Regions from separate parts of the Streptomyces sp. NPDC005706 genome, predicted to be linked through region 1. Evidence: riboswitches for the same ligand, from Rfam matches in the RefSeq annotation. Region 1 holds a riboswitch; each other region holds the start of a gene.
What was found. Region 1 has a riboswitch for cyclic di-AMP ahead of ABZ478_RS15525 (C40 family peptidase). Riboswitches for the same ligand answer to the same signal wherever they lie in the genome.

Region 1 (7,559 bases):
CGGGTGGCCGCGGTCATGTCGACCTCGTGGTCGAGCTGCACCACGCCGATGGCGCCCAGGACGCGGACGTCCCTCACCCCCGGCAGCGCGGCGGCCGGTGCCAGGCCCGCCCGCAGGCCCGCCTCGATCCGCCGGACCTCCGCCCGCCAGTCCTGCCCGAGCAGCAGGCCGATCGAGGCACAGGCCACGGCCGCCGCCAGCGGGTTGCCCATGAACGTCGGGCCGTGGGCGAGCACCGGCACCTCGCCCCGCGAGATGCCGTCCGCCACCCGCGCCGTGCACAGCGTGGCCGCCATGGTGAGATAGCCGCCGGTCAGCGCCTTGCCCACGCACATCACGTCCGGGGTGACGCCCGCGTGGTCCGCCGCGAACAGCGCGCCGGTGCGCCCGAATCCGGTGGCGATCTCGTCGAACACCAGCAGCACGCCGTGCTCGTCGCACGCCTCGCGCAGCACCCGCAGATACGCGGGGGAGTGGAACCGCATCCCGCCGGCCCCCTGCACCACCGGCTCCACGATCACCGCGGCCAGCTCGTCGGCGTGCCGCCCGATCAGCTCACGCAACCGCAGCGCGTACGGCTCCTCGTACTCGGCCGGCGGAGTGTCCGCGAACACCTGACGCGGCAGCACACCGGTCCACAGGTCGTGCATCCCGCCGTCGGGGTCGCACACCGACATCGGGTTCCAGGTGTCCCCGTGGTAGCCGCCGCGCCAGGTCAGCAGCCGCTGCTTGGCCGGGCGGCCGAGCGAACGCCAGTACTGCAGGCACATCTTCACCGCGACCTCGACCGACACCGAGCCGGAGTCGGCGAGGAACACATGCTCGAGCCCCTCCGGAGACATGTCGACAAGGAGCTTCGCCAGCCGGACGGCGGGCTCGTGCGTGAGCCCGCCGAACATGACGTGGCTCATCCGCCCGAGCTGCTCACGGGCCGCCTCGTTGAGGACGGGGTGGTTGTAGCCGTGGATCGCCGACCACCACGAGGACATGCCGTCGACCAGCTCGCCCGAGCCGTCGGCCGGGCGCAGTCTGACCCCGCTCGCCGACTCCACGACGAGCGGTTCGGCGCGCCCGGGCATCGGACCGTACGGATGCCACACATGCCGCCGGTCCAGCTCCAGCAGCTCGGGCACGCTCAGGCCGGGCAGGTCAGGCATTGGGCGCGAGATCCGTTCCGGCGCCCCGGCGGCGCACGGCGACCAGGTCGGTGCGCGCCTCGTTCGCCGCGGGCTCCGGTGCGGACGCCGTACCGCAGACACCGCCGCCCTCGTGCGAACCGCAGCCGGCCTCCGCGTGCGAACCGCAGCCCGCCTCCGCACCCGACCCGCACCCGGCGCTCTCGTGGGAGCCGCAGCCGCCGGCGGCGGCCGCCCGGTGCTCCGGCAGGGTCACCTGCTCGGCGCCCTCCACCTCGAACCCGGCGTCCGCGATCATCTCCAGGTCGGCCTTGCCCGCCTGGCCCTCACTGGTCAGGTAGTCGCCCAGGAAGATGGAGTTGGCCAGGTTCAGGGCCAGGGGCTGCATGGTGCGCAGGTGGACCTCGCGGCCGCCCGCGATGCGCACCTCGGCGTCCGGGCAGACGAAGCGGACCATGGCGAGGATGCGCAGACAGCGCTGCGGGGTGAGGTTCCACTCCTTGCCGAGCGGGGTCCCCTCGAACGGGATCAGGAAGTTCACCGGAACGGAGTCCGGGTCGAGCTCGCGCAGCGAGAAGACGACGTCCACCAGGTCCTCGTCGCTCTCACCCATACCGGCGATCAGCCCGGAGCAGGCGGACAGCCCGGCGGCGTGCGCCTTGTTCACCGTGTCCACCCGGTCGGCGTACGTGTGGGTGGTGGTGATGTCCCCGTACGTGGCCTCGGAGGTGTTCAGGTTGTGGTTGTAGGCGTCCGCGCCCGCCTCGCGCAGCCGTTCGGCCTGGCCGTCGGAGAGCAGGCCGAGACAGGCGCACACCTCGACGTTCTCGTGCTGGTCCTTGATGGTCCGGATGGTCTCGGAGACCCGGTCCACGTCCCGGTCCGTGGGGCCGCGCCCGGACGCCACCAGGCAGACCCGCTTGGCGCCGCCCGCGAGGCCCGCGGCGGCGGCCTCGGAGGCCTCGCCGGGCTTCAGCCAGGTGTACTTGAGGATGCCGGCCGTGGAGCCGAGCCGCTGGGAGCAGTAGGAGCAGTCCTCGGGGCACAGGCCGGACTTGAGGTTGACCAGATAGTTGAGTTTCACGCGCCGGCCGAACCAGTGCCGGCGCACCTTGCCGGCCGCGGCCACCACATCGAGCAGGTCGTCGTCGGAGGTGGCGAGCACGGCGAGAGCCTCGTCGCGGGTCGGCGACTCGCGCCGAAGCCCCTTGTCCACCAGCGTGTTCAGCAGGTCCATGAGGCACGATCCTGTCCTACGGGACCGCCTCGGGCCAAGGAGAGTTTGCACAACGGAGACGGTTCACCGTGTGGGTATTGCCACACCCTGGGTGGAGGGCCGTACGGCTAGTGTCTGTCCGCTACCTACAAAAGCCCCGGAGGACCCATGGCGTTCGGCTGGATCGACGAGCAGGCCGAGGCGCGCCGTCGCGCCGGACTCGTACGGACCCTGCGCCCGCGCCCGGCCGACTCGCCGCTGCTGGACCTGGCGAGCAACGACTACCTGGGTCTCGCCCACCATCCCGAGGTCGCCGAGGGAGCGGCCGGGGCCGCCCGGACCTGGGGCGGCGGGTCCACCGGTTCCCGGCTGGTCACCGGTACCACCGAGCTGCACACCGAGCTCGAGCGGGAACTGGCGGACTTCTGCGGCTTCGAGGCGGCCCTGGTCTTCTCCTCCGGCTACGCCGCCAACCTGGCCGCGGTCACCGCGCTGGGCCCGCACGGGTCCCTGATCGTGTCCGACGCGGGCAACCACGCCTCGCTCATCGACGGCTGCCGGCTCGCCCGGGGCACCACCCAGGTGGTCGGGCACGCCGACCCGGAGGCCGTGGGCAAGGCGCTCGGCACACACCCGGGACCGGCGATCGCCGTCTCCGACACGGTGTTCTCCGTCGACGGCGACGCGGCACCGCTGGCCGCCCTGGCCGAGGCGTGCCGTGAGCACGGCGCGGGCCTGGTCCTGGACGACGCGCACGGGCTCGGGGTGCTCGGTGACGGCGGCCGGGGCGCTCCGTACGCCGCCGGGCTGGCGGGCGCCGCGGACGTGGTCGTCACGGCGACACTGTCGAAGTCGCTCGGCAGCCAGGGCGGTGTGGTGCTGGGGCCGGCCCGGGTCGTCGCCCACCTGGTCAACGCCGCCCGCACGTTCATCTTCGACACCGGTCTCGCCCCCGCGGCCGTGGGCGCCGCGCTCGCGGCGCTGAGGCTGCTGCGGCGCGAGCCGTCGCGGGCGCAACGGGCCCGCGCGGTCGCCGCCGAACTGCACGCACGGCTGACCGCCGCGGGTCTGGAGGCGGTACGACCGGACGCCGCGGTGGTCTCCGTGCGGGCTCCGTCCCCGGAGCAGGCCGTGCGCTGGGCGGCCGACTGCCGTACGGCAGGCCTGGCCGTGGGCTGCTTCCGTCCTCCTTCCGTGCCCGACGGCATCTCGCGGCTGCGGCTGACCGCCCGTGCGGACCTCTCCGGGGCCGAGATCGAACGCGCTGTACGTGTGATTCGCGAGGCGCGACCATGAGTCGGCGTGACACGGCCGCACATCTGGCGAAAGTGATCGGATCTGATCAGTAGGGGTCGGCCCGCCGGCCGGTGGTCAGGTCGGGTTCGACCCGGTCACCGGAGCGTTGCCACGAAGCCCGCCCAGCTCCCGGGGGAGAAGAGCAGCGCGGGTCCGGCCGGAGCCTTGGAGTCGCGCACGGCGAGCAGTCCGGCCCACGGGCCGGAGTGCGGCCGGGCCGTCTCCACGCAGTTGTTCGCTCCGGTGCTGTAGCTGCTGCGCAGCCACCGCACGTCGTGCAGATCGGTACTGGCTGGGACGTTCCGAGGCAGTGCTGTCATGGTGCCTCCTTACGCGCCGTCACCTATCCCGGCGATGTAGTCCAACGATTCCTCGGGTGAAAGGGCGTGGAACTGAAGGGTGTCGAAGGCCTCGGCGTAGGCCATGAGGTCTTCTTTCCGTTCCAGGTAGAGGCTACTCGTCAACTGGTCGAGAACAACCACGTCCAGATCAGAAGTGCTCGGAAATGAGAAGATAACGAAAGGCCCGGTGAGGCCGATATGCGCCCCCGCCGCGAACGGCAGTACCTGGAGCCGAACCTGGGGCAGCCGGGCGGCCTCCATCAGCCGTTCCAGTTGCCGCGCCATCACCTCGGGGCCGCCGACCTCCCGCCTGAGCACCGCCTCGTCCAGTACCGCGGTCAGCTTCAGCGGCGGCTCGGACCGGAGCACGTCCTGCCTCGCGAGCCGCACCTCCACCAGGGCGTCCAGCCGCTCCTCGTCCACTCCCTCCACCGCCGCCCGGGTCACCGCGCGAGCGTATTCGGGCGTCTGCAGTAGGCCGGGAACCACCGTGGTCTCCAGGGTGCGCATCCCGCTCGCCTGCGACTCCAGACTGATGAAGTCGCGGTAGGTGGGCGGCAGGACGCCCCGGTACGCGTGCCACCAGCGGTTGCGGCCGCCCGCGTCCTTCGAGCCCGTCAACATCAGCAGCAGGTCGCGCAGTTGCCGGTCCCGGACGTCGTAGGCGTCGAGGAGTAACCGTACGTCCGCCGGCCTCACCCCGCTGGCGCCGGTCTCGATGCGGCTCACCTTCGACTGGTGCCAGCCCACCAGGAGGGCCGCCTCGCCACTGGTGAGCCCGGCCCCGGTGCGCAGCGCGCGCAGTTCGGCGCCCAGCTTGCGGCGCCGGACCGCGGGACCGTTCTGCATGGGAACTCCTTACTCCTTCCGGGCCGCCCGGATACGGTCTCGCGTCGCAGAGTTCACCGCTTCGGGCGACAGATATATGCATATCTTGGTGGATCGCTCCCCTGACCGGCCCGGTGATGGCAGTCTGGCGAAGAAGCACCAGTCCGGGACCGTACTCGAACCATCCGCTCCTCGTCGGACTGCGGTCCCGTGGGAAAGGGACGACGTCGCCATGGCAGACCACCTGGAAGCATCCGTCACTCTGCCGAGCGATCCCGCCTCGGTCTCCGCGGCCCGTTCCTACGTGGTGGGCACCCTCGCGGAGTGGGGCCTGCCGTCGGACACCGACGTGGCCGACACCGTGCGACTCATCGTCTCCGAACTCGCCACCAACGCCGTGCAGCACACCTTCGGTCAGTCACCCACCTTCACGGTCGACATCGCGCTGGACCGTGACGAACACCTGCGCATCGGTGTCACGGACAGCCATCCGCGCTTTCCGAAGAGACTGCCCGCCGCCGTCCAGCAGGACAACGGGCGCGGCATGGTCATCATCCGCTGGCTCACCGCCGAGTGCGGCGGCAGACTCCGCGTCCGCCCCACCCGCGAGGGCGGCAAGACGGTGTCGATCGAACTGCCGTGGACGCCCCAGGGGGAGCAGCTCACGACGGCCGGGCAGCAGGAACCCTAGAAGAGGAACTGCGGAAGCCGGGGGACCGCGGCCCGGCGCGCGGCCCTGCGGCCGCCTCGGTGGCCCGTCACGGAGCCGGACGCGGCCGCGCCGCCCCGGGGCCGCCCGCGTGCTTCAGGCGGGCGCCGGGACGGCGCCGACGGTCAGGGGGAGCGGCCCTGCTGCTGGAGCCGCTCCGGGGGCTGGGCCGGGTCAGCTGACCCGGCCGTACCAGACGCTCCGTGTCCAGATCTTCTCGAGCCGCACCACGGCCCCGGTCTTCGGGGCGTGCCAGATCTTGCCCTTCCCGGCGTAGATGCCGACGTGGTAAACGCTGGATCCGGAGTGGAAGAAGACCAGGTCACCGGCCCTGCGGTGGCCGGCGGAAATATGCCGGGTCCGGTTGTACTGCTGGGCTGCCGTACGCGGCAGCTTCTTGCCCGCCTTCTTGAACGAGTAGAGCGTCAGACCCGAGCAGTCGAATCGGCGCGGACCGGTTGCCCCGTACTGGTAAGGAGAGCCCTTCTTGGAGGCGGCGATGTGCAGAGCCTTCGTCGCCAGCGTGGCGGCCGAGGCCTCACCGGCCAGGCCGGGCACGGCGATGGAGCCGCCCACCGCGGCAAGCGTAAGAGCCGAGGCCGTACCGGCCCGGGCCATCATCGACGGGACACGATTCAGCGCAGTCATGCGCAACCCTTCGTCAGCCGCCTGTGAAGGATGACCTGTCGGATTCGGGCTGGCGAAGTGGCCCGGCCGCGTTGCCGCGGCTTCACCCCAAGGGCTGCTCGGCACGACCGTCCGTCTGCGACGAACGTCCGTCCCGGCGACCCGTCTTGCCTGGGTCCTCCACTCCTGCCGATCCACTCCTGTCGACCGGTCATCCGGGCGGCGGCAGGACTCGGCGTCCGCACGGATCGCCCCGCCGCGGTGGCGGGGTCTTGTCGTCAGACAGGGATCTTCACTCACAGGTGTCCGAAAATCCCAATGGAACCGGGGATTTGTGGCGTTACTCACCACTCACCCGTTCGGGTGGACACTGCTCTGTTCGAGTCTCCGTCAACTCCCGGACGTAGCCCCGGACCTGGGAAAAAGCGTCTCCGCGCATCTCCCCGATCCGCCGATCGCGCAAGTCGGAGAGTCAGAAAAAAAGCCCGGAGATACTCCGGCCGGGGGTACGTCGTTCGGGCCGTTTCAACTCCACGCCGGGCGGACCGTCGACGATCGGGTCCACCCGGCGCGGGAACCGGCGTCCGGGTCAGCCCACGCAATCGGGCGGGAGCACGACGCGCGCGGTACGGCGCTCACCGTCGAGCACCCGCAGCGCCCGTGCCAGCGTGTCCCCGTGCAGCTCCGTCTCGCCCCGCCGGTGCATCAGGGCGAGCGCGTCGCGCAGCTCGGCCGCCTTGCGCACCAGGGCCTGCGCCGCGCGCAGCCCGCTGTAGGTGTCTCCCGGCCGCGCCGGGTTGATCCGGCCCAGCAGGTCGGCCGCCTCCAGGTAACGGTCGATCAGCTCGCCCTCGGCCCTGGTCAGCGCGGGCAGCGGCGGAAGCTCCGGCGGCAGCATCGGCGGGTCACTCCGCCCGCTCGGCGCCGGGAGCGGCCTTGCGGCTCGGGACGACACCGTCCACCAGTCCGTACGCCAGCGCGCCCCGCGCGTCCAGCACCAGATCCCGCTCCAGGTCCTGGCCGACCTGCTCCGGCGTGCGCCCGGTGTGCCGGACCAGCAGCCCCTCCATCAGCGCCCGCATCCGGGTCAGCTCCCCGGCCTGGATGAGGAGGTCGCTCGGCTGTCCCTGGGCCGGTTCGGGCAGCGCGGGCTGCTCGAGCACCACGCGCGCCCCCGGCAGGATGAAGCGCTTGCCCGGGGTGCCGGCCGCGAGCAGGACCGCGGCGGCGGAGGCGGCCTGGCCCAGGCAGTAGGTCTCCACGTCGCAGCGGACGTAGCGCATCGTGTCGTAGACGGCGGTCATGGCGCCGAACGAGCCGCCCGGGCAGTTGAGGTACAGCGTGATGTCCCGGTCCGGCGCGGTGTGTTCGAGTTGCATGAACTGGCTGATCACATCGGTCGCCGC
Region 2 (7,559 bases), on a different contig from region 1:
CGGCTGCTGGTGGACGTCGAGCGCTTCCGCGGCCCCGGCGACCCGCTGGCCGCGGAGATCCGCCGGACCCTGCAATGGCTGGGGCAGGTGCGCGGCTAGTCTTTGCCGTCGCCTGGGAGATTCTTGTGCTCTACAAGGGGTTGGGTTTCCCGAACGCATGATCGGCGCGGGATAGGTTGCGGTTCGTTTTTCGCCACGCACTTTATGAGCAGGGGTGGGGTTCCATGGCCGGTCATCGGCAGTCCAAGAGGCGCAGGTACATCACGTGGGCCGTGGCGGGCACGGCCGTCGTCGCCGGCGGGGGCGTCGCCGCGCAGACCTCGATGGCCGCCACGGCCTGGCCCGCGCAGAAGACGTTCACCGGCCGCGCCTTCGACACCTGCACCGCGCCCTCCAAGGCGACGATGAAGGCCTGGCACACCGGCTTCTACGGCGCGGCCGCCGTCTACGTGGGCGGCAGGAACCGCGGCTGCGCCCAGCCCAACCTGACGTCCTCCTGGGTGACGTACGTCAGCGGCCTCGGCTGGAAGCTCGTCCCGATCTACGTCGGCGCCCAGCCGCCCTGCCAGACCAGCTCCAACCCGGAGAAGCTCACCGCGTCCACCGCCGCCTCCCTCGGCACCAGCGACGCCAAGGACGCCGTGGTCAAGGCCGCCGCGCTCGGCATGAAGGCCGGCAGCGCGATCTACCTGGACATGGAGCCGTACGACGTCACGAACAAGTCGTGCAACGACGCCGTGCTCACCTACGTCCGCGCCTTCGACAAGGAGCTGCGCGTCAAGACGTACCGCGCCGGCTACTACGGCTTCACCAGCTCCAGTGCCAAGGCCATCGCCACCGCGAGCGACAAGACCGACCTGCCGGGCAACCTCTGGTACGCGCTGTGGGACAAGAAGAACACCACCACCTCGGACTGGCCCTGGGGTTCGACCCAGTTCACCAACCACAGCCGCGCCCACCAGTACATGGTCAACAGCAAGGAGTCGCACGGCGGTGTCACGCTCACCGTCGACCGTGACGCGTGGGACGCGCCGGTGGCCATCACCGGCTGACCCGTACCCCGGCCCGGGGAGGCACCACGGTGCCCGAAGCGCGTGCGAATCGTTGGTCGAATGGGTTGGCCACAGGCTGCCCACTGCCTAACATCGATCACCGCAAGACTTTGTGCACCGCCGCACAAGCTCCCCTGGAGGTCTCCTTGCACCGCCGCCGTCGCACCGCGCTCCTCCTCTCCGCCGCGATCGCCGCCGCGGCACCCGCCCTCACCGCTTGCGGAGGCGAGGCGCACCCGGGCGCCGCCGCGGTCGTGGGAGGAGAGCGGATCACCGTCGCCCAGCTCGAGGGCCGGGTCAACGAGGTACGCCAAGCGCAGCGCGCGGCGGTGCGGGACGAGACCCAGTACCAGCAGGTCCTCGCCTCCACCGGCAGTCTGACCCGCGACACCCTGCACAACATGGTCCTGGACCAGGTCCTGCACCGCGCCGCGCGGGACGCGGGGATCTCGGTCACCCGCAAGGAGGTCTCCGGGATGCGGGCCGGCCTGGAGCAGCAGGCCGGTGGCACCAAGGGCCTGGAGACCGCCTGGCTGCAGAAGTACGGCATCGCGCCCGGCCGCCTGGACGACAACCTCCGGCTCCAGCTCGAGGCGCAGAAGCTCGCCGCGAAGCTCGGCTCGGACACCACGCAGCCCGCGTTCTGGAAGGCCCTGTCCCGGGCCTCCCAGGAACTCCACGTCGACCTCAACCCGCGCTACGGCGCCTGGGACGTGCGCAAGAGCAGCCGCGTGGACGCCAAGACGCCCTGGGTGCGGGAGGCCACGGCGACGGGGGCGCAGCAGCCGGCGTAGCGGGCGGTCGGCGCTCCTGTGCCGGGGCGCCGGAGCGGGTACGGCAGGGGGCCGACGGGGGCCGGTCGGTCATACGGTCACACGTTGCCCCCGGCCCTGTGGACAACCGATCCCGTCCCTCTTCCCCGTGGGTTACGTTCGGATGGTGAACGCAACCAGTCCCGAGGCCGCCCCCGGCCGCATCGTCCTGCTCACCACCAGCCACCGCGTCGCACCCGGCCTGCTGTCCTGGCCCGCCTGGCAGGCGCTGCGCGCCGCCGACGCCGTGCTGTGCGCGGACGGCGCCCATCCGCAGCTCCCCTATCTGCGGGAGGCCGGGATATCCGTGGCGGAGGCGGCGCCCACCGCGCAGGAGCTGCTCGACACCTGCGCGGGCGGGCGTACGGTGGTCGTCGTGGCCACGGGGGAGGGCGAGCCCGCCCTCACCGACGGCCTCGCCCGCCTCGCCGGTTCCGGACGGTTCCGGATGCCCGAGCTGGAACTGCTGCCCGCCTCCTACGACCTGCCCGGCGCCCGCCTCCTCGACCTCGTCCAGGTCATGGACCGCATCCGGGTCGAATGCCCCTGGTCGTCCCGGCAGACCCACCTGGGCCTGGCGAAGTACGGGATCGAGGAGGCGTACGAACTGGTCGAGGCGATCGAGGCCGGTGACCGGGAGGAACTGCGCGAGGAACTGGGCGACGTCCTGCTCCAGGTCGTCTTCCACTCCCGCATCGCCGAGGAGGACCCGCAGGCGCCGTTCTCCGTCGACGACGTGGCCGGCGGCATCGTCGCCAAGCTGATCCACCGTCACCCGCACGTCTTCGGCGACGAGACGGCCGAGACCCCGGAGGACGTCAAGGAGCACTGGCTGCGCACCAAGGCCGAGGAGAAGCGGCGCACCTCGGTCACCGAGGGCGTACCCCTCGGCCAGCCCGGCCTGGCCCTCGCCGCCAAGCTCGCCTCCCGCACCCGCACGGCGGGCCTGGAGGTGCCGCTGCCCGAGGGCGAGGGCATCGGCTACGAGCTGCTGGCCCTGGCGGTCCGCGCGGAGTCGGCCGGCGTGGACCCGGAGGCGGCGCTGCGCGCGGCGGCGCGGGTGTACCGGGACGCGATACGGGCGGCCGAGAGCTGACACCCGCGCCGCGGAGCGGGCGTCCGTGACCGATACCGTCGAGGAGTGACCGACCAGCCCGCCCCGCCCAGCACCGCCCCGGAACTGTTCACCTGGGAGTTCGCCGCCGACCCCTACCCCGCCTACGCCTGGCTGCGCGAGCACGAGCCAGTGCGCCGGACGAGGCTGCCCAGCGGGGTCGAGGCCTGGCTGGTCACCCGGTACGCCGACGCCCGGCAGGCCCTCGCCGACCAGCGGCTGAGCAAGAACCCCGCGCACCACGACGAGCCCGCGCACGCCAAGGGCAAGACCGGTATCCCGGGTGAGCGCAAGGCCGAGTTGATGACGCACCTGCTGAACATCGACCCGCCGGACCACACCAGGCTGCGCAGACTGGTCAGCAAGGCGTTCACGCCGCGCCGGGTCGCCGAGTTCGCGCCCCGGGTGCAGGAGCTGACCGACGACCTCATCGACGGGTTCGCGAGGACGGGCTCCGCCGACCTCATCCACGAGTTCGCCTTCCCGCTGCCCATCTACGCCATCTGCGACCTGCTCGGCGTCCCGCGCGAGGACCAGGACGACTTCCGCGACTGGGCCGGGATGATGATCAGGCACGGCGGAGGACCGCGCGGCGGGGTCGCCCGGTCGGTGAAGAAGATGCGCGGCTACCTCGCCGAGCTGATCCACCGCAAGCGTGCGGCACTGCCGGAAGAGCCATCCCCGGGCGAGGACCTGATCTCCGGCCTGATCCGCGCCTCCGACCACGGTGAGCACCTCACCGAGAACGAGGCCGCCGCGATGGCCTTCATCCTTCTGTTCGCCGGCTTCGAGACGACCGTCAACCTCATCGGCAACGGCACCTACGCCCTGCTCAACCACCCGGAGCAGCGCCACCGGCTGCAGAACTCCCTCGCCCGCGGCGAACAGGGTCTGCTGGAGACCGGTGTCGAGGAACTGCTCCGCTACGACGGCCCGGTCGAGCTGGCCACCTGGCGGTTCGCCACCCGGCCGCTGACCCTCGGCGGGCAGGAGATCGCGGCCGGCGACCCGGTGCTCGTCGTCCTCGCCGCCGCCGACCGGGACCCGGAGCGGTTCGCCGGTCCCGACGTCCTGGACCTCTCCCGCGGGGACAACCAGCACCTCGGCTACGGCCACGGCATCCACTACTGCCTCGGCGCCCCGCTCGCCCGGCTGGAGGGCCGGACCGCGCTCGCCACGCTCCTCACCCGCCTCCCCGACCTGCGGCTCGCGGCCGATCCGGCCGACCTGCGCTGGCGCGGCGGGCTCATCATGCGCGGCCTGCGCACCCTGCCCGTGGAGTTCACCCCGGCCACGGAACAGGCCGTACAACCGTAAACATGACGGGCGTTCAACTCTGTGATCTTCACGTGATCTGTGCGGCATGAACTTGTGACAAGTGATCGTATGCCTATACGTTCACCCATCAACGCGGCCCGAGCATTGGGCGCCGCGTCGGTCCCGCTGTCGCACGAAAGGCTTCCGCATGCTCTCCGGGAACGGTCGTCACCGTCGCCCCCGTCAGGCTCCGGCTCTTCTCGTCGCGGCCGGAGTGACCGGCTCCGCCATCGCCATCCCGCTCCTCGGTGCCGCGAGCGCCAACGCCGCCGACGGCACCACCTGGGACAAGGTCGCCGAGTGCGAGAGCGGCGGCTCGTGGAGCGCCGACACGGGCAACGGGTACTACGGCGGACTGCAGATCTCCCAGGACGACTGGAACGCCTACGGCGGCACCAAGTACGCCGCCACCGCCGACCTGGCGAGCCGTTCCCAGCAGATCGCCGTCGCCGAGAAGATCCTCGCCGACAAGGGCACCACGCCCTGGACCACCTGTGCCCTGCTCTCCGGCCTGACCTCCGACTCAGGGTCCCTGGACGTCGACACGGGCGTCGCAGGCTCCGGGAAGTCCGGCTCGGACCACGGCGGGTCCGGCGACTCCTCCGGCTCCACGGACTCGTCCGATTCCGCCGGTGATTCCGACTCGTCCGGTCTGCCGGATTCCTCCTCCTCGCCCGACTCCTCCGACTCCGGCTCCGAGTCCGACTCTTCCTCGGACTCGGTCGGCAAGTCGTCCCCGGACGCGGGCGAGAGTGCCGGCTCCAAGGGGTCGGACAAGGGCACGGACACTCCCAAGTCCGACAAATCCACCTCGCCGCGCGCCGGGGAGTCGCAGGGGAGCGAGTCCGCGACCCCGGACCCGGTCGTGGAGGACTCGGACAATTCATGGCAGACCGGCGGTTCTTGGAGCCTCGTCGACACCGGAGCGCTCAGCAGTGGCGGACGTCACCGCGGCGGCAGTGCGGACGAAAGCGTGACAAACGGTCAGGACGCCTCCTCGTCGGGGAAGCACGCCTCCCGCGGGACGGACACCTACACCGTGCATGAGGGCGACACCCTCGCCTCCATCGCCGACTCCCTTGACGTGGACGGCGGATGGCACGAGCTGTACGCCCGGAACAAGAAGGCCATCGGTACCGACCCGAACCACATCTCCGCCGGTCAGACCCTGGAAGTCGGTAGCGAAACGGGCCAAAAGCAGCGGTAGTTGACGACCGGATTGGGCGTCGATGTCCGTTTCGGTGAAAGTGTGGGATGAGTCTCAGAAGCCCTGATCGTCTTTGAAATTCCCTCGATCGCGTGTCTACGGTCGTGACCGCTCGTCACCACGAGCCCCGGCTGTCGCAACGCCGAATCCTGCCAGCGGCCGCCCGGGAACAGTCGTCGCGTAAAGCGCCGTAGGCAGGAGCGGGGGACCCAAGGTAAGTGCCGGAACCAGCGGTCACGCTGGAACCGGCTAGGGGTGGAGCCGCGGCCCGTGAAAGCGGGCCCGCGGCCGGGCAACTCAACCGGCCCGAACCCGACAGCTCACCTCGCAGGCGTCGGTGAGGGGATCCATCCATGCTGTTCTCCAGCAAGGGCAAGCACCGTCGTCCGTCCAAGGCCACCCGTGCCATCGCGCTCGCCGGTGTCACCGGCGCCGCCGTCGCCGCCCCGCTGATGGCGGCCGGCAACGCCTCCGCCGCCACCACCTCCGAGTGGGACGCGGTCGCCCAGTGCGAGTCCGGTGGCAACTGGTCCATCAACACCGGCAACGGCTACTACGGCGGTCTGCAGTTCTCCGCCTCCACCTGGGCCGCCTACGGCGGCACGCAGTACGCCGGCCAGGCCAACCAGGCCTCCAAGGCCCAGCAGATAGCCGTCGCCGAGAAGGTCCTCGCCGCCCAGGGCAAGGGCGCCTGGCCGGTGTGCGGCAAGGGCCTGTCGAGCACCCCCAACAGCGGCTCCGCCCCGAGCGGCTCCTCCAAGAGCACCTCCTCGGGCAGCACCGCCACCCGCTCCACCGACCAGCAGGCCGCCTCCCGTTCCAGCGAGCGTCCGGCCGCGAGCGCGAAGAAGACCGTCACCACCCCGACCGGCAAGAAGGTCAAGAAGGGCGACGGCGAGTACAAGGTGGTCAAGGGCGACACCCTCGGCACCATCGCCGAGAAGCACAAGGTCGACGGCGGCTGGCAGAAGCTCTTCAAGCTGAACAAGGACATCGTCGAGGACGCCGACCTCATCTACCCGGGCCAGCAGCTGCACCTGAAGTGACACCTGGCTCCGACCGGAACCACAGTGCCCTCACAAGGCCGTCCCCCAAGCTGAAGGCCGCGTGAGGGCCATTCCCCCCGTCCCCCACGGGCTCCCCGCCCCGGTGCGTGTTCCCCCATACGCACCGGGGCGGGGCTGTGTTTTTCCCGGCCCCTTTCCCCATTCGTTCGCGGAACCTCACCGAACCGCTTTGTTCCGGGCAGGAACAATGGGTACCGTCTCCCTGTCCACGGGACGGTCGGTCGGTGGCCGACGCCCCTTGGACGGTTAGGCTCTAGTCGCAAGGCAGAGCCGTAAGGCACCCCGCCCCGCACTTCCAGCGTCACATCCATGAAGGAGATGCTCGTGCCGTCCATCGACGTCGTCGTAGCCCGGGAAATCCTGGACTCCCGAGGCAACCCCACGGTCGAGGTCGAGGTCGGCCTCGACGACGGCAGCACGGGTCGTGCCGCCGTGCCGTCCGGTGCCTCCACCGGTGCCTTCGAGGCCATCGAGCTCCGTGACGGCGACCCCAACCGCTACCAGGGCAAGGGCGTCGAGAAGGCCGTCCTCGCCGTCATCGAGCAGATCGGCCCGGAGCTCGTCGGCTACGACGCCACCGAGCAGCGCCTGATCGACCAGGCCATGTTCGACCTGGACGCCACCGACAACAAGGGCTCGCTCGGCGCCAACGCCATCCTCGGCGTCTCCCTCGCCGTCGCGCACGCCGCCTCCGAGGCCAGCGACCTGCCGCTGTTCCGCTACCTGGGCGGCCCGAACGCGCACCTGCTGCCGGTGCCGATGATGAACATCCTGAACGGCGGCTCGCACGCCGACTCCAACGTGGACATCCAGGAGTTCATGATCGCTCCGATCGGCGCGGAGTCCTTCTCCGAGGCCCTGCGCTGGGGCACCGAGGTCTACCACACGCTGAAGAAGGTCCTGAAGAGCAAGGGCCTGTCCACCGGCCTCGGCGACGAGGGCGGCTTCGCCCCGAACCTCGGCTCCAACCGTGAGGCCCTCGACCTCATC
Region 3 (7,559 bases), on a different contig from region 1:
GTCTCGGCCCGGGCGGACCGGGAGCCGTCGGTCGCCGACCCGCTCGCCGGCACGCTCAACAACTCGGCCGCCTATCTGGGGATGCGCTTCGGCGGTGTGCTGCTCGGCAACGGCAGCGCGCCCGGTGACGTGGCCAGGGACACCGACGCGCTCACGCGCGCGAAGACGTTCTTCGCAGGGGAGGCACCTCTCGCTCGCTTCCCGTACCAGGAGGGCTGAGCGGGTCTAGGCGCTGATGTCCTTCGTCGTGAACCGCGCCCAGGCCGCCGAGCCGAACACGGCCGCGTACAGCGCCTGGAGGCCGAGGTTCTTCACCAGGTCGTCCCAGTAGACGGGGTCGCGCATCAGGTCGGCGAAGGACAGCCAGTAGTGCGAGAAGAAGTACGGCCGCGGCGCGTGCAACTGGGGTATCTGGTCGAGGATCTGAACGGTGATGAGCAGGCCCACGGTGGTCGCCATCGCCGCGATACCGCTGTTGGTCAGGGTGGACACGAACAGGCCGAGCGCCGCGACACCGACCAGTGAGGCGGCGACGGCCAGCGCGATCAGCAGCGCCCGGCCGAGGCCCTCGGCGAAGGTGATGCTGGTGCCGGAGATGGTGGTGAGGTCGCCGAGCGGGAACAGCAGCGCGCCGGTGGCCAGCGCGGACACGGCCACGACCAGGGTGGCCAGCAGACAGAAGGCCATGACCGTCGCGTACTTGGTGAGCAGCAGCCGGGTGCGGCCGGCCGGGGCGACCAGCAGATAGCGCAGGGTCCCGGCACCGGCCTCGCCGGCGATCGAGTCGCCCGCGACGACGCCGACCGCCATCGGCAGGAAGAACGGCAGGGTCGCGGCCAGCGCCGTGAACACCAGGAACAAGCCGTTGTTGGTGATCTGGGCCATGAACGCCGGCCCCTCGCCACCGCCGCCGTCCGCCCCCGGGCCGCCCCGCGTCTCGATCCGCACCGCGATCCCGACCAGCACCGGTACCGCCGCCAGCACCGCGAGCAGCGCGAGCGTGCGCCAGCGGCGCAGCGTGGTGACCAGCTCGCTGCGCAGCAGCCCGAAGGTCCACAGCGGACTCGGCCCACGCCCGGCCGGCGCCCCGAGTGGCTCAGCCCGCGACATCGAAGCCCTCCCCGGTCAGCGCCACGAACGCGTCCTCGAGCGAGGCCCGTTCGAGGGTGAAGCCCCGTACCCGGACGCCCGCCGCGACCAGGGCCGCGTTCACCTCCGCGAGGTCCCGCTCGGGCGGCTCGCCGGTCACCCGGTCGCCGTCGGCGACGACGTCCGCGACGCCCTGCTCCTTGAGCACCCGGGCCGCCTCGGCGGGATCCGGCGTGCTCACCGCCAGCCGGCCGCGGGCCCCGGCGGCCAGGTCGGCGACCGCGCCCTGGGTGATCAGGCGGCCCTGCGCCATCACCGCCGCGTGCGTGCACACCTGCTCGATCTCGTCCAGGAGGTGGGAGGACAGGAACACGGTCGTACCGTCCAACGCCAGTTCCTTCACCAGGGCGCGGATCTCCCGCATGCCCTGCGGGTCGAGTCCGTTGGTGGGCTCGTCCAGCACGAGCAGTGCGCGCGGCTGGAGCAGGGCGGCGGCCAGGCCGAGGCGCTGCTTCATGCCGAGCGAGTACGCCCTCGCCTTCTTGCCCGCCGCGGCCGTCAGGCCCACCCGGTCGAGGGCGGCCGCGACGCGGGCGCGCCGGGTGCGCGGGTCGGCCGTCGGGTCGGCGGCGTCGTAGCGCAGCAGGTTGTCCCGGCCGGACAGGAAGCCGTACAGGGCCGGCCCCTCGATCAGCGCGCCGACCCGCGGCAGGACGGCGCGGGCGGACCGGGGCATGGGCCGGCCCAGGACGCGGGCCGTGCCCGAGGTCGGCTCGATCAGGCCCATCAGCATGCGGATGGTGGTGGTCTTGCCGGAGCCGTTCGGGCCGAGGAAGCCGAAGACGCTGCCCGCCGGGACGGTCAGGTCGAGACCGTCGACGGCGAGCTGTCCGCCGCGGTAGCGCTTGGTGAGGCCGCGCGTGGCGATGACGTGCTCCGGCGCGTCCCCCGGTTCACGCTCCGCGGCGGACGGTTCGTCCATCGGCTCCCCCTCGGTTCCCCGTGCCCGCTCCTGCCCGTCCACTGCCCGGGGAGGATCACTTCCTGCCCGGGGAGGATCACTTCCCCGCGTCCGCCGCCTTCACGAGCGCGTCCTTGGTCACCGCGCCGGCGTACACCTTGCCGTCGTCGGTGATCAGGGCGTTGACCAGGCGGGTGGAGAACACCGTGCCCTCGCCGAACTTGCCGGAGACCTGGTCGCCGAGCGAGCCGAGGAAGCCGCCGAGCGCACCGCCCTGGTCGCCGGACGGCACACCGCCCTGGCTGCCGGTGTCGAAGGTGGCGACCGACGTCCAGCCCTTGCCGAGCACGGTGGCGCCGTCGAGGCCATCGGCGAGGCCCTCACCGCCCTTGGGGGCGTGCTCCGGCGCCCTGCCCTTGCCGCCGTCCTTCTCCTCGGTGATCTTCGCGCCCTTGGGCGGGGTGAAGTCGAAGGTGGAGGCGGCCGGCCTGGCGAAGGAGACCTGGGTGAAGCCCGCGTCGAGCACGGCGGCGCCGCCGCTCCTCGGGGTGAGGGTGAACTTCAGCGGCAGGCCCGTCTTCGCGTCCACGGCGATGCTGATGGCGCCGACCGTGGTGCCGGACTGCCTGGGCTTGATCAGCAGCTTGTAGGCGTCCCGCCCGGCGACCTGCGCGGTGCCGTCGACGGTCACGGACGTGGTGTCGTCGACCGCCTTCAGGGCCTCGTCGGCGAAGCCCTTCGGCGTGGCCGGCGGCTGCTCCGCCCGGTGCTGCCCGCCGGAGCCGGCGGTGGCGGAGTGGTGGACCTCGTTGCTCTTGCTGTCGTAGCCCCAGACGTCCTTGCCGTCGTGGATGAGGCTGTACTCGGAGCCGCTCTCCAGCAGCGACAGCTTCTGCCGGTCCGGGCCGTCGGTGGCCACGCGCAGCGTGTGCGTGCCGGAGACCAGCTCGGTGAGCTTGGATCGCGGGTCCGCGGCGGAGCCGTCACCGTCACCGCGGGCCGCGCCGGACATCAGTCCGCTCTCCAGGCCGCCGAGGTCCGGCAGGCCGAGGTCGGTGCTGACCTTCACCGTGCCGGACAGCTGCTGCACGTCCGACTTGGCGATCTTGTCGATGAGCTGCTGTGCGGTGATCTTCGGCAGATCGGGGTCACCGGAGTCGGCGAGCGCCGGGACCAGCCCGATCGTGGCCGCCGCCACCCCCACCACCGCGACCGGGACCACGTACCGGGCGGCCTTGCGGCGTCCGGTGGGCAGGTCCTCGTCACGCGCGGCGCCCGTTGCGTCGTCGGATTCGTACGGTGCCATCTGTGCCTTACCTCCGTCGTCGGCGGCGGCTGTCCCCACACTGGTCCACCTGAGCCGCCATTCTCACCCGAATCGGTGAGGAGTGGTGATTTCCGTGGTTTCCATATGACCAAATCGGCCGTGAGGAAGCGTCAGACCACGGCACCAACTCCGTGTACGCCTGCGGTATGACACCCGAGGGCGGTGTCTCCCCCGACCCGTAGGGGTCGCGCGGGGGACACCGCCCTCGGTCGCCGGCAGGGGGCTCAGCCGGCCCGGTGCACCACCGCGTCGCACAGTTCGAGCAGCGCCGCCTTGGAGTCGCACTCCGGCAGCGGGGCCAGCGCGGCGCGCGCCTCCTCGGCGTAGCGGACGGTGTCGCGGCGGGCCTGCTCCAGCGCGGGGTGCGCGCGGAGCGCGGTCAGCGCCTCGTCGAGCCGGGCGTCGTCGCCGAGGTCGGAGTCGAGCAGCTCGCACAGCGCGATGTCCTCGGGCAGCCCCAGCCGGGCCGCGCGCTCGCGCAGCCGGAGCACGGGCAGCGTCGGGATGCCCTCGCGCAGGTCGGTCCCCGGGGTCTTGCCGGACTCGTGCGAGTCGGAGGCGATGTCCAGGACGTCGTCGGCGAGCTGGAAGGCGACTCCGAGCCGTTCGCCGTACTGGGTGAGCACGTCGACGACCGTCTCGTCGGCGCCGGACATCATCGCGCCGAACCGGCAGGAGACCGCCACCAGGGAGCCGGTCTTGCCGCCCAGCACGTCCAGGTAGTGCTCGACCGGGTCGCGGCCGTCCGAGGGGCCCGCGGTCTCCAGGATCTGGCCGGTGACCAGCCGCTCGAACGCGAGGGCCTGGACCCGGACCGCCTCGGGGCCGAGGTCGGCGAGGATCTGGGAGGCGCGGGCGAAGAGGAAGTCGCCGGTGAGGACCGCGACGGAGTTGCCCCAGCGTGTGTTGGCGCTGTCCACCCCGCGCCGCACGGACGCCTCGTCCATGACGTCGTCGTGGTACAGCGTGGCCAGGTGGGTCAGCTCCACCACCACGGCCGACGGCACGATGCCGGGCGCGTACGGGTCCCCGAACTGCGCCGCGAGCATCACGAGGAGCGGCCGGAACCGCTTCCCGCCGGCCCGTACGAGGTGCTGCGCGGCCTCCGTGATGAACGGGACCTCGCTCTTGGTGGCCTCGAGCAAGCCTTCCTCGACAGCCGTCAATCCGGCCTGGACATCGGCTTCCAGAGCCTGGTCCCGCACGCTCAGCCCGAACGGCCCGACGACGGTCACGAGGGGTCTCCTGTCTGCTGGTGTCTGCTGGCGATTACACGGTTTGTCGATAGGTCGCTGCCCTCACTCAAGTCAGCGTATCCGGTCCTGTTTCGATCACCGAGGGCGCCCACCGGTCCGGCACGGACGGCATCGGACCACGATCGACGCACTGCCGACCACCCGATAATACGGACATTAAGCGCCTTAATGCACCTTTTACGACGCGCAGCAAATCGGCCACGGGGTATCCGACCGGGCGCCCCCCTCCGGTTCACCCTCCCTGCCAAATCCCTCATGTCTGATTTGGAATACTTTGCTATTTCGTGAATTGGGTCACGCGCCCCCGTCCGGCCGCCCGACCCGGCCACCACCCGTTCTCCCTTGCGGCATCGGCCAGTTGGACATTGGCAGTCGCAAAGGATCAAGTGCCCAAATCGGAACAGAACAAGGTCAACTTGGCTTTTACGTGAATCCGACACTTGTTCCGGACATGTGCTCTCGCATACGTTCCGGCCAGTCGAGCGGAACGCCGAATCCTGCCGCCGCCCGACACCACCCATCGACGAACTCATTCGTACGGCAGGAGCGGGGGACCCAGGTAAGTTCGCCGGACCGGACGACGCGTGTCGTCACCGGAACGGCAAGGGGTTAAGTCGTGCCGCCTCGGGGGCGGCACGGCCGGGCACCTCCCCGCCCGAACCCGACAGCTCACCTCGCAGGCGACGGAGAGGAACTTCGCCATGCCTGCTGCCGCCCAGCCCCGCCGCGTCCGCACCAGCCGCCTCGTCCGCAGGCTCGCCGTCCTCGGCACCGGCGCCGCCGTGCTCGCCCTTCCGGTCGCCGGTGCGACCAGCGCCTCCGCGGCCGACTCCGCCGGCTCGACCGGGACCACCCTCGCCGGGTACCCGAACAACCTCGACGGCTGGATCCGCGAGTCCCTCGCGATCATGGCGGAGAAGCACATCCCGGGCACCTACAACGGCATCCACCGCAACATCATCCGCGAGTCCTCGGGCAACCCGCGCGCCATCAACCTGTGGGACTCCAACGCCGCCAAGGGCATCCCGTCCAAGGGCCTGCTCCAGGTGATCGACCCGACGTTCAACACCTACCACGTGGCCGGAACGGCGTTCGACCCCTACGACCCGGTCGCGAACATCACGGCCGCCTGCAACTACGCGGCCGCCCGCTACGGGTCGATCGACAACGTCAACGGCGCCTACTGACCGGCACCCGCGGCGGGCGCCACCTGACCGGCGCCCGCCGTGGGCCGCTGTTCGCGTCCCGGTCAGCCGGCCGGGAACAGTTCTTCGAGGACGACGGCGACGCCGTCGTCCTCGTTCGACGTCGTGACCTCGTCCGCGACCGCCTTGAGTTCGGGGTGGGCGTTGGCCATGGCGACCCCGCGGCCCGCCCAGTCGAACATGGGGACGTCATTGGGCATGTCGCCGAAGGCCAGGGCCTGTTCGGCGGTGATCCCCAGATGACCGGCGGCGAGCGCGAGCCCGGTCGCCTTGGTGACCCCGCACGGCTGGAGTTCCACCGTGCCCGGCCCCGACATGGTGACCGTGGCCAGCGAGCCCACCGCCGCGCGCGCGGTCGCCGCCAACTCGTCGTCCGACAGCGCGTGATGGCGCAGCAGCACCTTGCTGATGGGCTCGCGCCACAGATCGTCGCGCCTGCCGACCCGCACGGCGGGCAGCGTCGGGTGGGGCATCAGATACCCGGGTTCGATCAGCGTGAGCCCGTCCACGCCGTCCTGGTCGACGGCCGCGAAGACCTGCCCCACCTCGGCCTCGATCTTGCCGAGCGCCGTCTCCGCCAGTTCCCGGTCCAGCCGCACCGACCCCAGCAGGCGGCCGGTACCGGCGTCGTAGACCTGCGCCCCCTGCCCGCACACCGCGAGTCCCGTGCAGCCGAGGGCGGCCAGGAGCGGCCGTACGCGGGGGGCCGGCCGGCCCGTCACCACCAGGTGCCGGGCACCGGCCCGCCTCACCCTCTCCAGCGCGGCGAGTGACCGGTCGGAGACGGTGTCGTCGCCGCGCAGCAGCGTCCCGTCCAGGTCGGTGGCGATCAGTGCGTACGGGGGAGGTGCGGCCATGATCAGAGAATACGGACCGCACGCCCCGCCGACTCACCCGGTTCTCGCCGGACTTGAGGTCCGGCCGCGAGCCTCTTCCCGGTCTCAGCCGTGGGCCGCGGCCAGGTGCTTCACCAGACGCGGTGAGGCGAACTCGGTGCCGCACACGAAGCGCATCACCGGGCCGTAGGAGGACGCCGCGGGAAGTCCGGTGAAGTACAGGCCGGGGACGGAGGAGACGTAGCCGGCGCCGAGCCTCGGGGCGCCCCGGCTCACCGCCAGGCGGGTGCGCAGTCCGTGCCCGAGGAAGTCCATCGCGGCGATGTCCACGCGGTAGCCGGTGGCCGCCACGACGTGGTCGGCGGCCAGCCGCTCGACGCGGCCGCCGTGGGTGCGGACGGTGAGCACCGGGCTGCCGTCCGGGGCCTCGGCGCCCAGCACCCGGTCGACCTCATGGACCTGGACCTGGCCCTCGAAGCGCTCGCGCAGCCACCAGGCGCCGAGCGGGCCGAGGACCCTGCGGACCAGGTGGTGCCGGGTCCGGGCGGGCAGGAAGCGGTACGGCTGGGCGTAGTGGCTGAGCGCCCACAGCGACCAGGCGCGGCCGAACGGCGACTCGGGGCGCAGCTTGGGCTGGCGCCAGGGCGGGGCACCGAACGCGACCCGGCCCCGGCCGCGCGAGACGACGCGCACCCGTGCGCCGGCCTCGGCCGCGAGGGCCGCGGTCTCCAGGGCGGACTGGCCGGCACCGATGACGATCAGCTCCCGGCCGGCGAAACGGCCGAGGTCGTGGTGCTGGGAGCTGTGGGAGACCGGGGAGGCGGGCGCGGGCCCGTCGCCGGCCGCTCCGGCCAGCTCCGGCGGGAGGTGGGCCAGGCCGGACAG
Region 4 (7,559 bases), on a different contig from region 1:
GGACGGCCTCGACGTGGAGGCGCTGCTGGCGGCGCGGGACGCCTACGGCACACTCGACCGCTCCGCGCTGCGCCCGGCCGACCGTGAGCTGCCCGGCGACGCCTGGCTGTCGGCGGACGCGGAGGTGCTGGTGCCGGCGGCGGTCTCGTACGCGGTCGACACCGCCGGGCAGGAGCGGATCACCGCCCGCTGGATCGTCGAGGCCGCCAACATGCCCGTACTGCCGGAGGCGGAGCGGCTGCTGGCCGCGCGCGGGGTGACGGTACTGCCGGACGTGGTGGTCAACTCCGCCACCAACGCCTGGTGGTGGTGGACGCTGTTCGGCGACATCGGCCCGGACGCCGACGAGGCGTTCGCCCACATCCGCCGCTCGATGCGGGCTCTGACCGGGACGGTGCTGGACCGCGCGCGGGCCGACGGGACGACGCCGCGCGCCGCCGCCCACGCCCTGGTGTCGGACCGGCTGCCGGTGATCGCCGGGCGCTTCGGCTGGTACCGCTGACCCCGGCGGGCACGGCCGCCGTCGGTGCCCTGGGGGCGGCGTCCGGCGGACGGACTAGGGTGACCGCGTGGCGAGAGTGCGGTTGAGCGTGGCCGAGCGGCGTGAGGAGATGCTGCGGGCCGCCATCGGGCAGATCGAGGCGCGGGGCGTGGCGGCGGTCAGGATCGCCGACGTGGCCGCGGTGCTCGGGGTGAGCAACGCGCTGGTGCTGTACCACTTCTCGACGAAGGAGAAGCTGGTCGCCGCCGCCTTCGCCTACGCGGCCGAGGACGACCTCGCGCGGCTGCGCGCGCTGCTGGACCGGCGGACCTCCGCCCTGCGCCGGCTGCGCGCCGCCGTGCGCTGGTACGCGCCCACGGGCCAGGCCAAGGGCTGGCGGCTGTGGATCGAGGGCTGGGCGGTGTCGCTGCGCGAGCCGGCCCTGCGGGCGGTCACCCGGGACCTCGACCAGCGGTGGAAGGCGGCGATCGCCGCGGTCATCGCCGAGGGCGTGGCGGCGGGCGAGTTCACCTGCCCCGACCCCACGGGCACGGCCCTGCGGCTCACCGCCCTGCTCGACGGCCTGGCCGTGCAGCTCACGTCCTACCCGGGCGCGGTGCCACGCGCCCGCGCGCAGGAGTGGGTGAACGACGCCTTGGCCAGGGAACTGGGCCTGTAGCGCGCGGAGTCGACCGGCCGGAGCGCACCGGCATGGAACACGGGCCGGGTCCGGTGGGCGCGCGGGCGTGCCCCGCACCGCCGGGATCGCGGTACGGGGCACGGTCACGCCGCGCGCGGGGTCAGGCGACCGACGCGATGCGCAGCTTGATGTCGTCCGGCGAGAGCGCGCCCTTCGCCGTGACGTGGTCCCCGGAGGACTCGCCTCGCAGCCGGCGGCCGATCCACGGGACGAGGTACTCGCGGGCCCAGTGGACGTCGTCCCGGCGGATCTCCAGGGTGCCCCGGGGCGGCAGCGGCGGCCAGGCCTGCTCCGGGTCGGCCGGGATCTCCAGGCCGAGGGCCTGACCGGCGCGCAGCGCCACGCGCGTGTGCCCCTCGGGCGAGAGGTGCAGCCGGTCGTTGTCCCAGGCCCTGCGGTCCTGGACGGACCTCAGGGACCAAAGGTCGAGCACGGGGCAGCCGTACCGGTCGGCGATGGCGCGGACGTGCCCGTTGTAGGTGGCGATCTTGCCGCGCAGATGCTTGAGCACCGGCACGCCCCGGGTGTCGAAGCCGGTCGTCACCATCACCGTGCCCGCGGCCGCCGCGAGGGGGGCGAGGGCCCGCTCGAAGCGCTCGGCCACCTCGTCGGGGTCGGTGCCCGGCCGGATGATGTCGTTGCCGCCCGCACAGAAGGAGACGAGGTCCGGGGCCAGTTCGACGGCCCTGGGAAGCTGGTGCTCGACGATCTGGTCGAGCAGCTTCCCGCGGACCGCGAGGTTGGTGTACTTGAAGTCGCCCTCGGGCCGCCGGTCGGCGAGCAGGACCGCGAACCGGTCGGCCCAGCCGACGAACGCCCCGTCGGGCCCGGGGTCGCCGACGCCCTCGGTGAAGCTGTCCCCCACCGCCACGTACGACCCGATCACTGATGTGTTGTCACTCTTCGAATCGTCTGCCACGTCGGACCATGATTCACCTTTGGATGTGACTTACGCGACCGTAGGCAGGGGTTGACTAGCGGTGAGATGAGACACCCTTAAAGAAATTGCCAACCCAGGAATACGGCCGGTACGGGGACCGTCCGGACACACCGAAGGCCGGACCCGGGGATCGGGGGTCCGGCCTTCGGAGGCGTGTCAGGCAGGTGGTCGTGAGGAGCGCGTCCCTCGGCGCCGGTGGCTCAGAGGGCGACGCCGTGCGAGCGGAGGTAGGCGACCGGGTCCACGTCCGAGCCGTAGTTCGGCGTGGTGCGGATCTCGAAGTGCAGGTGCGGGCCGGTCACGTTGCCGGTGGCGCCGGACAGGCCGACCTGCTGCCCCGGGGTCACCGTCTGACCGGCCGACACCGAGAGCTGCGAGAGGTGGGCGTACTGGGCGTAGTAGCCGTCGTTCAGCTTGATGACGACCTGGTTGCCGTACGCGCCGCCCCAGCCGGCGGAGACGACGGTGCCGGCGCCGACGGCCTTGAGGGAGGTGCCGGTGGGGACGACGAAGTCGACGCCCGTGTGGTAGCCGCTGGACCACATGCTGCCCGCCACGTGGTACGCGGTGCCGACGGTGGGCGCGGCGACCGGGAGGTTGTAGCCGGTGGCGGGGGCCGCCTGGGTGGCCTGGGCCACCGGAGACGCCGGGGCGACCTTGGTGGCCTGGGCCACCGGAGACGCCGGGGCGACCTTGGTGGCCTGGGCCACCGGAGACGCTTGGACGGCGGGGGTCGCGGGGGTGTACCGGGCGGCCTTCGCCGGGGCCTCCGCGCGGGCCTTCGAAGGCTGCGCGGGGGCGGGGGACTCGGCGCGGGTCGGGGCGGCGGCCTTCTTGCCGAGCGACAGCCTCAGACCCGGGTGGATCAGGGCCGGATTCTCGCCGACGGTCTGCCGGTTGTCCGCGTAGAGCCGGTGCCAGCCCCCGCTCACGTGCTGCTCGCCGGCGATCTTCGCGAGGCAGTCGCCGGACTTCACCGTGTAGGTGCGAACGCCGGAGGCCTGCTGCGCGGCGGTCTTCCCGGCCGCCGTCTTCGCCACGGACTGCACGGTCTTTCCGGAGACGGGCTGCGCGGTGACGGCGTGCGCTCCGGTGGCACCCAGCAGGGGCAGGGCCAGTGCGGCACCGCCGGTTCCGGCGACGGCGACGGAACGGGTGAAACGCTGAGTCTTGGGACGGCGGTGCTTACCCTTCGCGGGCATGACGCATTCCTCTCCGGCGCCTGCGGGGTGAGCTGTCGGGTTCGGGCTGGAGCTGCCCGGCCGCGCGGTGCGCGGCTGCACCCCGAGCCTGTCGCGGAGACCGGGACAGGCAGTCGTACCTGTTGGGTCCCCCGCTCCTGCCGCGCACGGGTCATGTGTGTGGGACTCCGGGCGGCGGCAGGATTCGGCGTTCCGTCCGGATTGATGGCGAACGTAAGCGAGCCCGACGCGCGGAAACAAGCGACCGATTCCCGGCGTTCACGTGCCAGAAGATCCAAATGGGATATTCGTGGTCACGGTGCGTGAATTCGCACCCGCGCGGTCGGGTCAAGTTGCCGTATCCGCTTGGGGATTAGGTGGACATGACGAACAGCGGACGGTCACGGCTATGACGCTCCTCACGCGCCACTCCCCCAGGCGCCCCCATTCCACACCGAGTTGTAACGAAGGGGTCAGTCAGGACATAAGGGTCAGATACGGCGCAGGCGGAAAACTGCCGCGTCCAGATCGCCGTGCAGCCCGGTCGGCAGTCCGTGGTGCAGCAGAACGGCACCTCGGTGAACTTCGCCCGTTTCGCGGCATTCGTACGATGCCGTCGCGTCGAGTCCGCGCAGCCGTACGCGCGGTACCGGCTCTCCGTAGCTCTGCGTCTGGAGGCAGGCCAGGACCACCGCCTCGTCCCCCAGCACGTACTGGACGGCGCTCAGGCCGCCCGTCGGAGGCCGCAGCCGGTACAGGTCGCCCTGCTGGACGAGCGGCCGGATCTCCTTGTGGAGGGCCACCCACTCCCCGGCTTCGGCCAGTTCCTCGTCGGTCCACTCGGTGAGGTCGCCGCCGATACCGAGCACACCCGCCATGGAGCTGACGAACCGGAAGCGCAGGGAGCTGGTCCTGCCGTTGAGCTGCGTGTTCGGGCTGTCGGTGACCCAGGCCGCCATCACGCGCGCGGGGTGGATCTGGCTGAAGCCGTGCTGGATGGCGAGCCGGTCGAGCGGGTCGGTGTTGTCGGAGGTCCACACCTGGTCGGTGCGGCTCAGCACGCCGAGGTCGATCCGGCCGCCGCCACCCGAGCACGACTCGAAGGCGACCCGGGGGTGGGCGGCGCGCAGCCGGTCCAGCAGGGCGTACAGCGCGCGGACGTGGTCGACCCACAGGCGCTGCGGGTACGGCTCCCCCGGCCAGCCGGCGTCGGTGAAGCAGCGGTTGAAGTCCCACTTCACATAGTCGATGGGGGCGCCGGACAGCAGGGTGTCCAGCCGCTCCCACAGGTACTCCTGGACGTCCTCCCGGGCGAGGTTGAGGACGAGCTGGTTGCGCAGTTCCGTCCGTCTGCGGCCCGGCTGGTACTGCACCCAGTCGGGGTGGGCCCGGTACAGCTCGCTGTCCGGGTTGACCATCTCGGGCTCGACCCAGATGCCGAACCGCATGCCGAGGCCGTGCACCTGCTCCGCCAGGGGCTTGAGGCCGTGCGGGAACCGGTCGGGATTGGGGGTCCAGTCGCCGAGCCCGGCCCGGTCGCTGGTGCGGGCCCCGAACCAGCCGTCGTCGACGACGAACAGCTCGACGCCGATGCCGGCCGCGCGCCGGGCGAGCGCCGCCTGCTGCTCTTCGGAGATGTCGAAGAACGTCGCCTCCCAGGAGTTGAACAGCACCGGCCGGTCCCGCTCGGCGTCCGGGATCACATGCGCGCGCTGGTAGGCGTGCCAGGTCCGGCTGGCCCCGCCGAAGCCGCCGTCGCTCCACAGACCCGCGAAGACGGGGGTGGTGTACGACTCCCCCGGCGCCAGGAGCAGCAGGCCCGAGTCGTCGTGGCCGGCCCCGCCGGTGATCTGCACGCGCGCGTCCGGGAGTTGGGCGACGGCGATCCGCCAGGAGCCGGACCAGCCGAGCGCGCAGCCCCAGACCTCGCCGCGTTCCTCGGTGGCGTCGGTGTCGAGGGCGACCCAGGGCAGGTGCTGGTGGCCGGTGTGGCCGCGGCGGCTGCCGATGACCTTCTCGCCGTGGGTGAGCGGCGCGCGGGTGAGCAGGGACTCGGCGGCCCAGCGGCCGTGCAGCTGCGACAGTCGCCAGCCGTCGCGTTCGGGCAGGGTCCAGGTGGCGGCGTCGGCGCGCAGCAGCTCCACGCGCGTGTGCCCGCCGTTGTTCAGGGTGACCCGGCGCTCCACGACGTCACCGCGCATGCGGTAGTGCAGGGTGATCGCCAGTCCGTCGTCGTCGAAGCGCAGCCGCAGCTCCGCGCCTTCGGTGCCGTCTCCCGTCCCGTCCCGGTCGCATTCGTACGACACGAAGCGCCATTCGGTGCCGCGCCGCTCGTCGGTGCGCACACAGAGGGCGGGACGGACGAAGCGGGGGCCGCCCTCGACGGGGTACTCCTCGCGGCCGTCGAGCGGGGACTCGAAGGGCCGGTAGACGGGCAGCGGGCTCAGGGCCAGGGCCTCGGCGTCGGCGAGCGCGATGCGGGGCCCCCAGTGGAGGTGGAGCAGTTCGTGCGCCTCGGTCAGGTGCAGGGCATAGCTGCTGGTGGGCCCCGACAGGAGCCAGGTGCGTCCGTTCTCGGCGATATCCACCATCGAGACCTCACAGGTGTCAACAGATCCGCTCAGGTGCGCACATCATCGGGGCCGGTGCGCTCCGGTGGCAACGCCTGTGGACAACTCGTTGCCCGAGATGATCGATGTCGTATCGTCGACGGAGCGCCCGCCGGCGAGCCGAGCCGACGGGGTCCGACCGGGAGGAGCCCCCGTGACGCAGCAGGTCCCGTCGACCGAGCCCGATCTGGCCGGAGTGCGCAACTTCCGCGACGTGGGCGGACTGCCGACCGAGGACGGCCGGCGGGTGCGCTCGGGGGTGCTGTTCCGCAGCGGCCACCTAGCGCACGCGACGGACGAGGACGCGGCCTTCCTCGGCTCCCTGGGCCTGCACACGGTGTTCGACTTCCGCAACGCGGCCGACCAGAAGCTGGAGGGCCCGGACGTCGCCCTGCCGGGCGTGCGGAACGTGAACCTGCCGCTGAGCGACCCGGCGGACGGTGCCGAGTTCTGGAAGATGGTCCGCGACGGCGACCTCGACCAGTTGCGCGGCATCCTCGCGGACGGCAAGGCCGCCGCCCGGATGGTCGCCTCGTACCGGACGATCGTGACCGAGCGCACCGCCGAGCACTCCCGGGTGCTGCACGCGCTGGCCGAGGACAGCGTCCCCGCGCTGATGCACTGCGCCGCGGGCAAGGACCGTGCGGGCATCTCCATAGCGGTGACCCTGCTCGCCGTGGGCGTGGAGCGCGACGCGATCGTCGCCGACTACCTGGAGTCCAACGCCAAGCACCGCCGCTACAAGGTGCGCCGCAACGGCAGCCCCGACTCCGCGTACACCCCCGAGGTGATGGACCTGCTCAGCCCGCTCTTCGACGCGCGCGCGGAGTATCTGCAGGCGGCGTTCGGGAGCATCGAGGCGACCTGGGGCGGGCTCGACGCCTACTTCGAGCAGGGCCTCGGACTGACCTCGCGGACCCGTGAGCGGCTGCGGGAGCGCCTGCTCGACTGACCTCCGTCAGCTCTTGGCGCCCACCGCGAACAGCAGATAGAGGAACGCGGCGAACAGGTGACCCACGGCGATGTAGATGATCAGCCGGATCCACAGGGAGCGGGGGAACTTCTCCTCGAAGTCGCTCATGGCAGCTCTCCAGTCAGGGGGCCCAGGCACAGCGCGGCCGTGGGGCTCTGCAGCAGGGTGTGGACGAACAGAAGCTCCACGCCGTCCTGGTCCTCGGCGGCCAGGCGGTGCGGGGTGAGGGAGTCGAAGTGCGCGCTGTCGCCTGGGGCGAGCAGGTGCGCGGTGTCACCGAGGCGCAGCCGGAGACGCCCCTTCAGGATGTGCAGCCACTCCTCGCCGGGATGGACGCGCACGATGTCGCCCTGCGTGCCGTAGGGCACCCGGACACGCAGCGCCTGCATGCCCCGTCCGGACGCGCCGGCCTGGAAGTAGGTCCAGCCGCCCGCGCGGGTGGGCTCCATGTCGGCGGCGCGGACGATGGCGTCCCGGTCGGCGACCCGCTCGCCCAGCAGTTCCGAGACGGTCGTACCGTAGATACGGGCGAGCGCGAGCAGCATCGGCAGCGAGGGCTGGCGCCCGCCGGTCTCCAGCCGGGAGAGGTGGGCGGGCGAGAGCCCGGCGGTGCGGGCCGCCGCCTCCAGGGTGAGGCCGGTGCGCCGGCGCAGGGCGCGGAGCTGCGGCGCCACG

Region 2: another riboswitch for cyclic di-AMP. It lies ahead of ABZ478_RS21795 (transglycosylase family protein); the one in region 1 lies ahead of ABZ478_RS15525 (C40 family peptidase).
Region 3: another riboswitch for cyclic di-AMP. It lies ahead of ABZ478_RS23645 (transglycosylase SLT domain-containing protein); the one in region 1 lies ahead of ABZ478_RS15525 (C40 family peptidase).
Region 4: another riboswitch for cyclic di-AMP. It lies ahead of ABZ478_RS28790 (peptidoglycan DD-metalloendopeptidase family protein); the one in region 1 lies ahead of ABZ478_RS15525 (C40 family peptidase).

Annotation. Positions count from the first base shown of each region.
Region 1 covers NZ_JBEXYS010000007.1:120,759-128,317, forward strand. Annotated here, with positions in the region: gene ABZ478_RS15495 (adenosylmethionine--8-amino-7-oxononanoate transaminase) at 1-1,157, opposite strand, end outside; gene bioB (biotin synthase BioB) at 1,150-2,373, opposite strand; gene ABZ478_RS15505 (8-amino-7-oxononanoate synthase) at 2,521-3,648, shown strand; gene ABZ478_RS15510 (DUF397 domain-containing protein) at 3,744-3,968, opposite strand; gene ABZ478_RS15515 (helix-turn-helix transcriptional regulator) at 3,978-4,838, opposite strand; gene ABZ478_RS15520 (ATP-binding protein) at 5,050-5,508, shown strand; gene ABZ478_RS15525 (C40 family peptidase) at 5,701-6,174, opposite strand; cyclic di-AMP (ydaO/yuaA leader) riboswitch at 6,178-6,401, opposite strand; gene ABZ478_RS15530 (hypothetical protein) at 6,743-7,051, opposite strand; gene ABZ478_RS15535 (ATP-dependent Clp protease proteolytic subunit) at 7,059-7,559, opposite strand, start outside.
Region 2 covers NZ_JBEXYS010000013.1:106,979-114,537, forward strand. Annotated here, with positions in the region: gene ABZ478_RS21765 (protein kinase) at 1-99, shown strand, start outside; gene ABZ478_RS21770 (glycoside hydrolase domain-containing protein) at 225-1,052, shown strand; gene ABZ478_RS21775 (SurA N-terminal domain-containing protein) at 1,199-1,846, shown strand; gene ABZ478_RS21780 (nucleoside triphosphate pyrophosphohydrolase) at 1,992-2,960, shown strand; gene ABZ478_RS21785 (cytochrome P450) at 3,006-4,295, shown strand; gene ABZ478_RS21790 (transglycosylase family protein) at 4,444-5,502, shown strand; cyclic di-AMP (ydaO/yuaA leader) riboswitch at 5,679-5,851, shown strand; gene ABZ478_RS21795 (transglycosylase family protein) at 5,856-6,548, shown strand; gene eno (phosphopyruvate hydratase) at 6,888-7,559, shown strand, end outside.
Region 3 covers NZ_JBEXYS010000015.1:92,715-100,273, forward strand. Annotated here, with positions in the region: gene ABZ478_RS23620 (NAD(P)H-dependent oxidoreductase) at 1-219, shown strand, start outside; gene ABZ478_RS23625 (ABC transporter permease) at 226-1,110, opposite strand; gene ABZ478_RS23630 (ABC transporter ATP-binding protein) at 1,097-2,071, opposite strand; gene ABZ478_RS23635 (DUF2092 domain-containing protein) at 2,148-3,356, opposite strand; gene ABZ478_RS23640 (polyprenyl synthetase family protein) at 3,602-4,612, opposite strand; cyclic di-AMP (ydaO/yuaA leader) riboswitch at 5,145-5,331, shown strand; gene ABZ478_RS23645 (transglycosylase SLT domain-containing protein) at 5,335-5,820, shown strand; gene ABZ478_RS23650 (Cof-type HAD-IIB family hydrolase) at 5,883-6,695, opposite strand; gene ABZ478_RS23655 (hypothetical protein) at 6,780-7,559, opposite strand, start outside.
Region 4 covers NZ_JBEXYS010000023.1:110,168-117,726, forward strand. Annotated here, with positions in the region: gene ABZ478_RS28775 (Glu/Leu/Phe/Val dehydrogenase dimerization domain-containing protein) at 1-502, shown strand, start outside; gene ABZ478_RS28780 (TetR/AcrR family transcriptional regulator) at 612-1,160, shown strand; gene ABZ478_RS28785 (SGNH/GDSL hydrolase family protein) at 1,282-2,067, opposite strand; gene ABZ478_RS28790 (peptidoglycan DD-metalloendopeptidase family protein) at 2,322-3,323, opposite strand; cyclic di-AMP (ydaO/yuaA leader) riboswitch at 3,328-3,523, opposite strand; gene ABZ478_RS28795 (alpha-galactosidase) at 3,794-5,893, opposite strand; gene ABZ478_RS28800 (tyrosine-protein phosphatase) at 6,066-6,863, shown strand; gene ABZ478_RS28805 (DUF6126 family protein) at 6,870-6,992, opposite strand; gene ABZ478_RS28810 (XRE family transcriptional regulator) at 6,989-7,559, opposite strand, start outside.